Regions from separate parts of the Streptococcus urinalis 2285-97 genome, predicted to be linked through region 1. Evidence: predicted binding sites of a transcription regulator. Region 1 holds the regulator's gene; each other region holds the start of a gene.
What was found. The regulator CtsR, encoded in region 1, represses protease genes until heat stress. The targets are predictions, from matches to a motif close to TTGGTCAAAAAAGGTCAAANA.
Positions count from the first base shown of each region.

Region 1 (3,289 bases):
GACTTGGCTCTTCAATTAAAACTTTTGCAAAACGACGAGATAATGCCGCATCTTTTTCAATATGTTTTTGATACTCCTCTTGTGTTGTTGCACCTATCATATGAAGTGTTCCTCTAGAGAGAGCTGGCTTTAGAATATTTGCGGCATCTAAAGTACTATCAATACCACTCCCTGAACCCATTATGGTGTGTAACTCATCAACAAAGAGAATAATGTTGCCGTCAGATTCAATGTCATCAATAATCTGATTCATTCGTTCTTCAAAATCACCTCTGAACCTCGTTCCTGCAACAACACTCATCATATCAAGCTCTAACACTTTCATATCTTGAAGTTCGTAAGGAATAGCTCCAGTTGCAATACGCTGTGCTAAACCATAAGCTAGAGCAGTTTTACCAACCCCAGCATCACCAACTAAAACAGGGTTGTTTTTTGTTTTTCGGCTTAAAACTTGAACCATACGAGACACTTCTTTATCACGACCAATAACTGGCTCTAAACGTCCCTGTCTTGCCATTTCAGTTAAGTCTCTAGTGAAATCTGATAAGTCTCCTGCTGTTATAGGGGGTTTCATCATGTCAGAAAATGAACCTGCAGTTTTATTTTTCTTCGGTTTACGTAATTCATGGATAGCTTTTAAATGTTCCTTTGTAAAACCAGCATGCTTTTCAACAACCCGACGTAAATCAATAAGACGAGGCTCATTATTTCCATCATCTTTTACTCTAAAGCCAACGATTTCTAACAATCTCGTTGCTAACAAATCTGGAGTAAAAAGCATTGAAAATAAAACATGTTCTGAACCAATTGCATTGGAACCAGTAATTTGTCTAATAGCATCTGAGAAACGCAAGATTTCAGTTAAAGCTCTAGATTGGGGAACTAATTGAATATCTGAACCAACTTCTTGTGGCACTTTACCTAAAGCTAAAATTGCTGCCGCTTCATATTCTTCTGGTGAAAATTTTGAATCAAATTCTGAAAAAACAAGACCTGCTAAAGAATCTTCTGCGGCTACCATAGCTAATAATATATGCCAAGTTTCAAGGTATAAACTTCTATAACGAGCTGCTTGAAATTGTGCTCGTTTAAATATTTCTTGCATTTTGTATGAATAATCACTCATAGATGGAATCCTTTTCTATCTAATCTTTGTAAAATTTTTCGTAACATACGTGACCGTATTTTTGGAGCGTCTGCACCCAAGACATCATCTGAAGCTGTCGCTAAGATAAGGTTTCCCTCACGTTCACTGATAATAGATTCATCAAACAAAAGTTGAATCACATCCGTGAAAACCTGTTCACTGACTTGATCACTAACATTTGTTAGTAAGTTACCAAACATATGATGTCTATCAGAAAAGTGGACTCTGGCTATTCTAATGTAACCTCCTCCACCACGTTTACTTTCAACAACGTATCCTCTACTCTCTGTAAAGCGGGTTTTAATAACATAATTAATTTGACTAGGAACGACTCGAAAAGTATCCGCTAAATGTGACCTTTTGATTTCAGCTATGCCTGATTGTGCCAAGAGTTCTTTGATATATTCTTCAATATTATCAGAAGTATTTTTTGTAGGCATTTTGTCACTCCTTTTCTCTTTCTTTGACTAAAACTGACTATTAATCACATTATAGCAGAATTCTATCTTTTTTAAAAATGAAATACTTTTTCTAATGTTATTTTATTATCAGATATTTTTACTTGTTAACTATCAGTTGTATTCCTTTTCATTCTAAGATAAAATAGAGTTGGATATATGACGAAAGGTTTTTTTACAATAATTTATGAATTATCTCATTACATTTTTAATTTCAATGATTCCTCTTGTTGAATTAAGAGGAGCTGTGCCTTACGCCATTGCAACTGGTATTCCTATGTGGCAAGCTTTAGCTATAGGAGTAATCGGTAACATGCTTCCTGTTCCAATTATTTTCTTTTTTGCACGCAAAGTTTTAGAGTGGGGAGCAAACAAAGCATACATTGGTAAATTCTTTACTTGGTGCTTGAAAAAAGGACATAGTGGTGGTCAAAAATTAGCAGCTACCGCTGGTGAAAAAGGACTCTTTATTGCCTTGATTCTTTTTGTTGGTATTCCACTTCCTGGAACAGGTGCCTGGACGGGTACCTTAGCTGCTAGTATTTTAGATTGGGAATTTAAACAGAGTGTTATTGCAGTAATGCTTGGCGTTATTTTAGCTGGTATTCTTATGGGAACTCTAACAACCGTTGGACTTAATTTAGTGATGCCATAATCACTTGGAGGGACTTATGATTTCTATACTTTTTGATAAAACAAATCAGCGAGCTATTGCTTTAGATGATAATAAAGAAATTGGAGAATGCACTTTTATAGCTAATAATGGCATTTGGACAATCAATCATACTATCGTTGATTCAAACTATCAAGGTCAAGGTATTGCACGTCGATTAGTTGACCAAGTTGTGTCTCAAGCACGACTCAATCAAATAAAAGTCAGCGCAACTTGTTCATATGCACAAAAACTTTTTGAAAAAGATGAAACTTATACAGATATCTTAGCTAACTAGAAACTTCGGATTTTTCTGAAGTTTTTTCAAATTAAGGAGAAAATGATGAGTATTGTGATAGCTGTTGATTCTTTTAAAGGAAGCTTATCATCACTTGATGCTGGCTTAGCTATAAAAAAAGGCATATTAAAAGCTGATACTAACGCTGAAATTATTGTTAGACCAATCGCAGATGGTGGTGAAGGAACAGTTGAAGCACTGACTCAAGATATGGGTGGAAAAATCATAACAAAGACTGTGACAGGTCCACTTGGCCAAAAAGTTTCGGCTACTTATGGATTTATTGAACATCAAAAAACAGCTATCATTGAAATGGCAACTGCTTCAGGACTAACTCTGATTGCCACAGAACACCGAAATCCCCTATTGACAACAACATATGGACTAGGGGAATTAATAAAAGATGCGATCAAAAAAGGTGCTCGACATTTCATCATAGGTATTGGTGGTAGTGCTACAAATGATGGTGGTATTGGTATGCTTCAAGCCCTTGGCTTTACACTTGTAGATAAAAATGATAAAGCTGTTTCGCGTGGTGCTCTAGGACTTAAAGAACTCCACAAAATAGATATCACTACTGCTATTCCTGAATTGAAAGAATGTGATTTTAGTATCGCTAGTGATGTCACTAACCCCTTAACAGGAAATAATGGAGCCAGCCGTGTCTTTGGCCCTCAAAAAGGAGCAAATCCTGAAATGATTTTAAAAATGGATACTTGGCTAGCAAATTATGC
Region 1 is NZ_AEUZ02000001.1:116,515-119,803, reverse strand. Features, by position in the region: gene STRUR_RS00570 (ATP-dependent Clp protease ATP-binding subunit) at 1-1,126, opposite strand, end outside; gene STRUR_RS00565 (CtsR family transcriptional regulator) at 1,123-1,587, opposite strand; gene STRUR_RS00560 (COG2426 family protein) at 1,793-2,260, shown strand; gene STRUR_RS00555 (GNAT family N-acetyltransferase) at 2,277-2,555, shown strand; gene STRUR_RS00550 (glycerate kinase) at 2,601-3,289, shown strand, end outside.

Region 2 (3,289 bases), 450 kb from region 1:
CAAATAAAATCTTTCCTTTTGTAGGTACTTCAAGAAGATTCATACTTCTAAGGAGTGTCGATTTTCCCGAACCAGAAGGACCGATGACAACTACAACTTCACCTTGATGAATATTTAGGTTAATTCCCTTCAAAACATGATTATCTCCAAAACGTTTATGTAAATCTAAAATTGAAATAAGCTCAGTAGCCATTATACCCTTCCTCCTTGACTTAGTTTTAATTCCATTTTCTTTAGTAATGCAGATAAAATAGTCGTTAAAATAAAATAATAAAAGGCCGCAAATAATAATGGTGAAATCGGTAAGTAAGTTGCCGTTACAACTGATTGTGCTCCATTCCATAATTCCATAACACCAATAGTTTGAAGAAGTGAACTATCTTTTATAATGGTAATAAATTCATTACCTAATGCAGGTAAAATATTCTTAAAGGCTTGAGGAAGCACAACGTATCTCATCGTATTTTTAGGTCTTATTCCAAGAGAATAAGCGGCTTCTACTTGTCCTTTTGGAACTGCTTCAATACCAGCTCTGACAATTTCAGAAACATAAGCCCCACTATTCAATGAAATAATAATTATACCTGGTAATAATCTTGAGAAATCTAAGTCAAGCACTCCAAAACCTATTGTTGGCATACTATTAAAGTGCATCCATGCAAAAGCAATCATGATCTGAACAACCATTGGTGTTCCTCTGAATATCCATACACAGATAGTCACAAACCATTCAAAAACTTTGATGTGACTACGTTTCAACAATGTGACTAAAACGCCGATAATGGTACCAAAAAAACAACACTAGCTGATATTAACAAGGTTACCACAACACCGTAGTTAAAGTAAGCCCAATATTTTGGCAAAAAAGATAAGTCCATGATTAACTCCTAATTTATAATAATAAAAAAGATTATGGCACTTTATGAATAAAAATACAATAATAATTCAATTTTTAATAAAAATAAAAAACCTACTCAAAGTAGGTTGTGTTTATTAATACAATAAATCATAAATTTCCATTGCAATTAAGTCGATACTATCAAATGAATATGACTCACGTGCTTCAACATCTCTTAATGTGAATACTGGACCATTTTCTGGATCATTGCTAAATGAAACTTCCGCAACAACGACTCCTTCACGTTCAAAATTACGTTTTAAGTTACCACCATCTGTTGCCATTAATTCAAGGCGATTAATAATTCTCACTAAATGTGATTCCATTTTATTTCTCCTATTACTTTTGTTGTCCTATTTATTTTATCACAAAAATAATAAAAGCGACAAGAAAAGTACTGAATTTAGGCTTTTTATAGCATTTCTTTAAAATCAAGCAAATTTAACACTCTTTATACGACAGTGCTAATGTTATAATCTTTTTACTTGAAAAATCTATATCTGGTGCTATAATGAAATTATAAAGTTTGACCATTTTTGACTAATAGTCAAAGATAGTTAATTTAGTGTAGAAAGAAGCTCTTTTTATTAAAGGAAAAAGAGTAACGGAGGTTAATAATGCTCTGTCAAAATTGTAAGTTAAATGAAGCAACTATTCATTTGTACACGAATGTAAATGGAAAACAACAACAAATTGATTTATGTCAAAATTGCTATCAAATTATGAAAACTGATACAAGTCATAATATTTTAGGTAGTCTAAGTCAAAGTAAAAAAACTCAAGAAGATAGTCTAAATCCTCTTTTTGATGATTTCTTTGGCGACTTAAATAATTTCAGATCATTCAGTGGTGATCTTCCAAATACACCACCAACACAAGCTGGCGGACAAGGTGGAAATGGAAATGGCAATAATGGTCGTTTCAGACAAGGTCCTACAACAGCTAATAGCCAGCAAAAACAAAAAGGTCTTCTAGAAGAATTTGGAATAAACGTGACTGAACTAGCAAGACAAGGAAGCATTGACCCAGTTATTGGTCGTGATGAAGAGATCAAGCGTGTCATTGAAATCCTCAATCGTCGTACCAAAAATAATCCTGTTCTTATTGGGGAACCTGGTGTTGGTAAAACTGCAGTTGTTGAAGGACTTGCCCAAAAAATTGTAGATGGTGATGTTCCACAAAAATTACAAGGTAAACAAGTTATTCGTTTAGATGTTGTTAGTCTTGTTCAAGGAACTGGCATCCGAGGTCAATTTGAAGAACGAATGCAAAAATTAATGGAAGAAATTCGTAATCGTCAAGACGTTATTTTATTCATTGATGAAATCCACGAAATTGTAGGTGCTGGTAATGCTGGTGATGGTAATATGGATGCTGGTAATATCTTAAAACCTGCTTTAGCACGAGGTGAACTACAACTTGTCGGCGCTACTACTTTAAATGAATATCGTATCATTGAAAAAGATGCTGCGCTTGAAAGACGTATGCAACCTGTCAAAGTAGATGAGCCATCAGTAGAAGAAACAATTACTATCTTAAAAGGTATCCAACCAAAATACGAAGATTATCACCATGTGAAGTATAGTGATGATGCTATTGAAGCAGCCGCAATTCTTTCAAATCGTTATATTCAGGATCGCTTCTTACCTGATAAAGCTATTGATTTGCTTGATGAGTCAGGTTCAAAAATGAATCTTACTTTAAATTTTGTTGACCCTAAAGAGATTGATCAACGATTAATTGAAGCAGAAAATCTCAAAGCACAAGCAACTAGAGATGAAGATTATGAAAGAGCTGCTTATTTTAGAGATCAAATTCTAAAATATAAAGAAATGCAAAAACAAAAAATCGATGACCAAGATACGCCAGTCATCACTGAAAAAAATATTGAAGAAATCATTGAACAAAAAACCAATATTCCAGTTGGTGATTTGAAAGAAAAAGAACAATCACAATTGATTAATTTAGCAGAAGACCTTAAGTCTCATGTTATTGGTCAAGATGATGCTGTTGATAAAATTGCTAAAGCAATTCGTCGTAATCGTGTTGGGCTTGGGACACCAAATCGTCCAATAGGAAGTTTCCTATTTGTTGGGCCAACAGGTGTTGGTAAAACTGAACTGTCAAAACAATTGGCTATTGAGTTATTTGGTTCAGAAGATAGTATGATTCGTTTTGACATGTCAGAATATATGGAAAAACATGCTGTTGCCAAATTAGTTGGTGCTCCTCCAGGATATGTTGGCTATGAAGAAGCTGGCCAGTTAACTGAAAAAGTAAGACGTAACCCATACTCACTCATTTTACTTGATGAAATTGAAAAAGCACATCCAGATGTTATGCATATGTTTTTACAAGTCCTTGATGATGGTCGCCTTACAGACGGACAAG
Region 2 is NZ_AEUZ02000001.1:569,628-572,916, reverse strand. Features, by position in the region: partial or broken gene STRUR_RS02870 (amino acid ABC transporter ATP-binding protein) at 1-193, opposite strand, end outside; partial or broken gene STRUR_RS02865 (amino acid ABC transporter permease) at 193-878, opposite strand; gene STRUR_RS02860 (DUF1797 family protein) at 994-1,224, opposite strand; gene STRUR_RS02855 (ATP-dependent Clp protease ATP-binding subunit) at 1,516-3,289, shown strand, end outside.
Region 2: a site for CtsR is predicted at 1,422-1,442, ahead of STRUR_RS02855 (ATP-dependent Clp protease ATP-binding subunit). Genes of this name have one in related genera too.

Region 3 (3,289 bases), 1.5 Mb from region 1:
GATGACCTTTTTTTATCTTAAAAAAACAATTTAGATATCCTAAATTGTTTTTATTGTATCATTTTAATGACTCAAATGTCTTTTATGTTTTAATCCTCTAATCCCTTTTCCTACCATTGAGAATTGTTTCAGATTAGGGTTTACATTTAGATTGAATATTATATTGATAAACCAAATAAATGATAATAAAACGAAAATAGGGATCAAGCAAGTGGTTACAATTAATACTGCAACAGCATCAATCATTCTACTTAAAATAGTTTCGAATTTTTTACTAAGAGACACTGAAGTTGATGTTACTTTTTTCTTTAATTTTTCCCAGTAACTAGTTGATTTGTTTTTGGATTTTGTTATGTTTCCTGCTTCTGAATCTGCTTTGTCAACTGTTCTTTGAATTGATGTCTGATATTGATTTTCAATAGCATTTGATAACTTAACACTCGCTGGAACAATACCAAAGAGTAAAACTGAAAAAAGCGCTAATTTGACTGCAAGTTGCTTAAAAATGTGTGCTGGTTTAAATAAAAAAATAATAAACAATAACAGAGCACTTGGTATGAGATATTTGAATGCCATTATGCCAGTTAAGCCGATTAAAAATTTTTGAAGCCATATGGAAGCAACCACTATCAAAAGATAATCACTAATATCAGCTAAATTTTCAGCAATAGGTTGGCCTACATCGCCTGGAATCAAAGTAATTGCCGTAGAGGCTACTGCTGAAGCAGCTGACAATTTTAAAGCAGTCACTTTTGTCTTTTCAAGAGATTCTACTGTCTGCTCATTTAGATTTGTCACTGGTTTTGAAGTTGGCACTATCGTAAAACTAATGACAGCCAAAACAATAAGAACAATCGCCATTATCATTTTTTATACTTTGTAAAAACCATTATTAAAACTCCAATTTTTTATCTTATTATAGCAAAAACCTTAATGAAGCTTCAATACAAAAAAACCCTAGTGATAACTAGGGTAATCATAATGATTATTTTAATTCATTATTTTCCATAATTTCATCAATGAAACCATAAGTTAAGGTTTCTTCTGCACTCATCCAATAATCACGTTCAGCATCTTTATGAATTTGTTTTAAGGTACGTTTTGAATTATCAGCAAGAATTTTTTCTAAACGGTTACGTGTTTTCAATAAATGTTCAGCGGCAATAGCCATATCACTTTGTTGTGTACCACCACCTGTACCACCCATTGGTTGGTGAATCATGTATTCTGCATTAGGAAGCATGAATCGTTTTCCTTTTGTACCACTAGATGCAATGATAGTACCCATTGATGCGGCCATACCCATAACAATTGTTTGGACATCAGCTTTGATAAAATTCATAGTATCAACTATTGCTAAACCTGCTGAGACAGAGCCTCCTGGTGTATTCACATAGAGGTAAATATCTTTTGTACTATCTTGGGCATCTAAGAAAAGAAGTTGAGCAATAATAGAATTTGCCATATTATCTTCTACTTGTCCAGTCAACATGATAATGCGATCTTTTAACAGGCGAGAATAGATATCATAAGAGCGTTCGCCACGACTAGTTTGTTCAATAACTACAGGAATCATAAAAATTCTCCATTCATACATTGTTCTTGATTGTCATTATAGACTATTGGTCAAAAAAGGTCAAATAAAAAACTCCAATTCGTCTGGAGTTTTTTATTAATTATTTTGTGCCAAACAATCTATCACCCGCATCACCAAGACCGGGAACGATATAACCATTTTCATTTAAATGATCATCTAAGGCTGCTGTATAAATGTCAATATCAGGATGTGCATCTTGTAATTTTTTAACACCTTCTGGAGCTGCAACCAGACAAACAAATTTAATATTTGTAGCACCACGTTTTTTAAGTGAATCAACACCTAGGATTGCAGAGCCACCTGTAGCAAGCATTGGGTCAACAAGAAAAATTTGACGTTGATCAATATCTTCTGGTAATTTTACAAGATATTCAACAGGTTCAAGTGTTTCTTCGTTACGATACATTCCAATATGACCAACTTTTGCAGCAGGTACTAAACTCAAAAGACCATCAACCATACCAATTCCAGCACGTAAAATAGGAACGATAGCTAATTTTTTACCTGCCAATTGTTTTTGAACAGTTTTGGCAACTGGCGTTTGAATTTCAACATCTTCTAATGGTAAGTCACGCGATACTTCATAACCCATCAACATAGCAATTTCATTGACTAACTCACGAAAATCTTTAGTTGAAGTGTCTTGACGTCTTAAGATAGACAACTTATGTTGGATCAATGGATGTGAAATAACTTGAAATTTTCCCATGTTTCAATACTTCCTTTATTATTATTTTATCCATTATATCAAAATTTCTTAAAAATAGCTTGGTAATTTTTACTTGATGTCAAGATTATTAAACGTCTTAGCTATTCTTTGACAAGCTTCTTTGACAGTATCATAAGGAGTCGCCACATTTAATCTAAAGAATAATTTACCTTCATTTCCAAAAGTAATGCCATTATTTAGAACAACTTTAGCTTCTTCTTTTAATAATTTATCAACTTTTGAAACATCCAGACCATAAGCAGAAAAATCTAGCCAAAGTAAATAAGTTCCTTGTGGTTTCATCACCTTTATGTTGGTTTCGGCATTTAAATAATCATAGACAAATTGACTGTTCTTTTCCAAAACTTTCTTTAGTTGATTTAACCATTCTTGACCTGATTCATAGGCAACTTGAGTCGTTATTAATCCTATAGTTGGTATTTCGTGTTGATTATTTTTAAGTTGTTGTCTTTTAAATGTGTCTCGTAGTTCTTTATTTTCGATGATAGCAAAACTATTTTTTGTTCCTGCGATATTAAAAGTTTTTGTTGCTGACGATAATACTAATGAAAAGTGTTTAAAGCTTTCATCTACAGTATTGAAAGAATGATGTTTATTGCCAAAGAGTGTCAAATCTTGATGAATTTCATCAGAGACTAAAATAATGTTATATTTTTGACAAAGTTCTCCTATTTTTTTTAATTCTGTTTCAGTCCAAACTCTAGAGCCCGGATTATGTGGATTACATAAAATGTATAGCTTTACATCATTTTCAACAATATCATTTTCCAGTTGTTCAAAATCAATCTGATATTGATTATCTTTATTGACTAAACTATTCGTTACAAGTTGACGATTATTTAATGAAATACTTCTAGCAAATGGTGGATAGACAGGTGTATTAATGAGAACAGCATCTCCTTAACGAGTATATGACTGAATGGCAATAGATAAAGCTGGAACGACACCTTCAATCAAAACGA
Region 3 is NZ_AEUZ02000001.1:1,617,501-1,620,789, forward strand. Features, by position in the region: gene STRUR_RS08270 (hypothetical protein) at 64-861, opposite strand; gene STRUR_RS08275 (ATP-dependent Clp protease proteolytic subunit) at 986-1,576, opposite strand; gene upp (uracil phosphoribosyltransferase) at 1,677-2,306, opposite strand; partial or broken gene STRUR_RS11355 (MalY/PatB family protein) at 2,376-3,289, opposite strand, start outside.
Region 3: a site for CtsR is predicted at 1,623-1,643, ahead of STRUR_RS08275 (ATP-dependent Clp protease proteolytic subunit). Genes of this name have one in related genera too.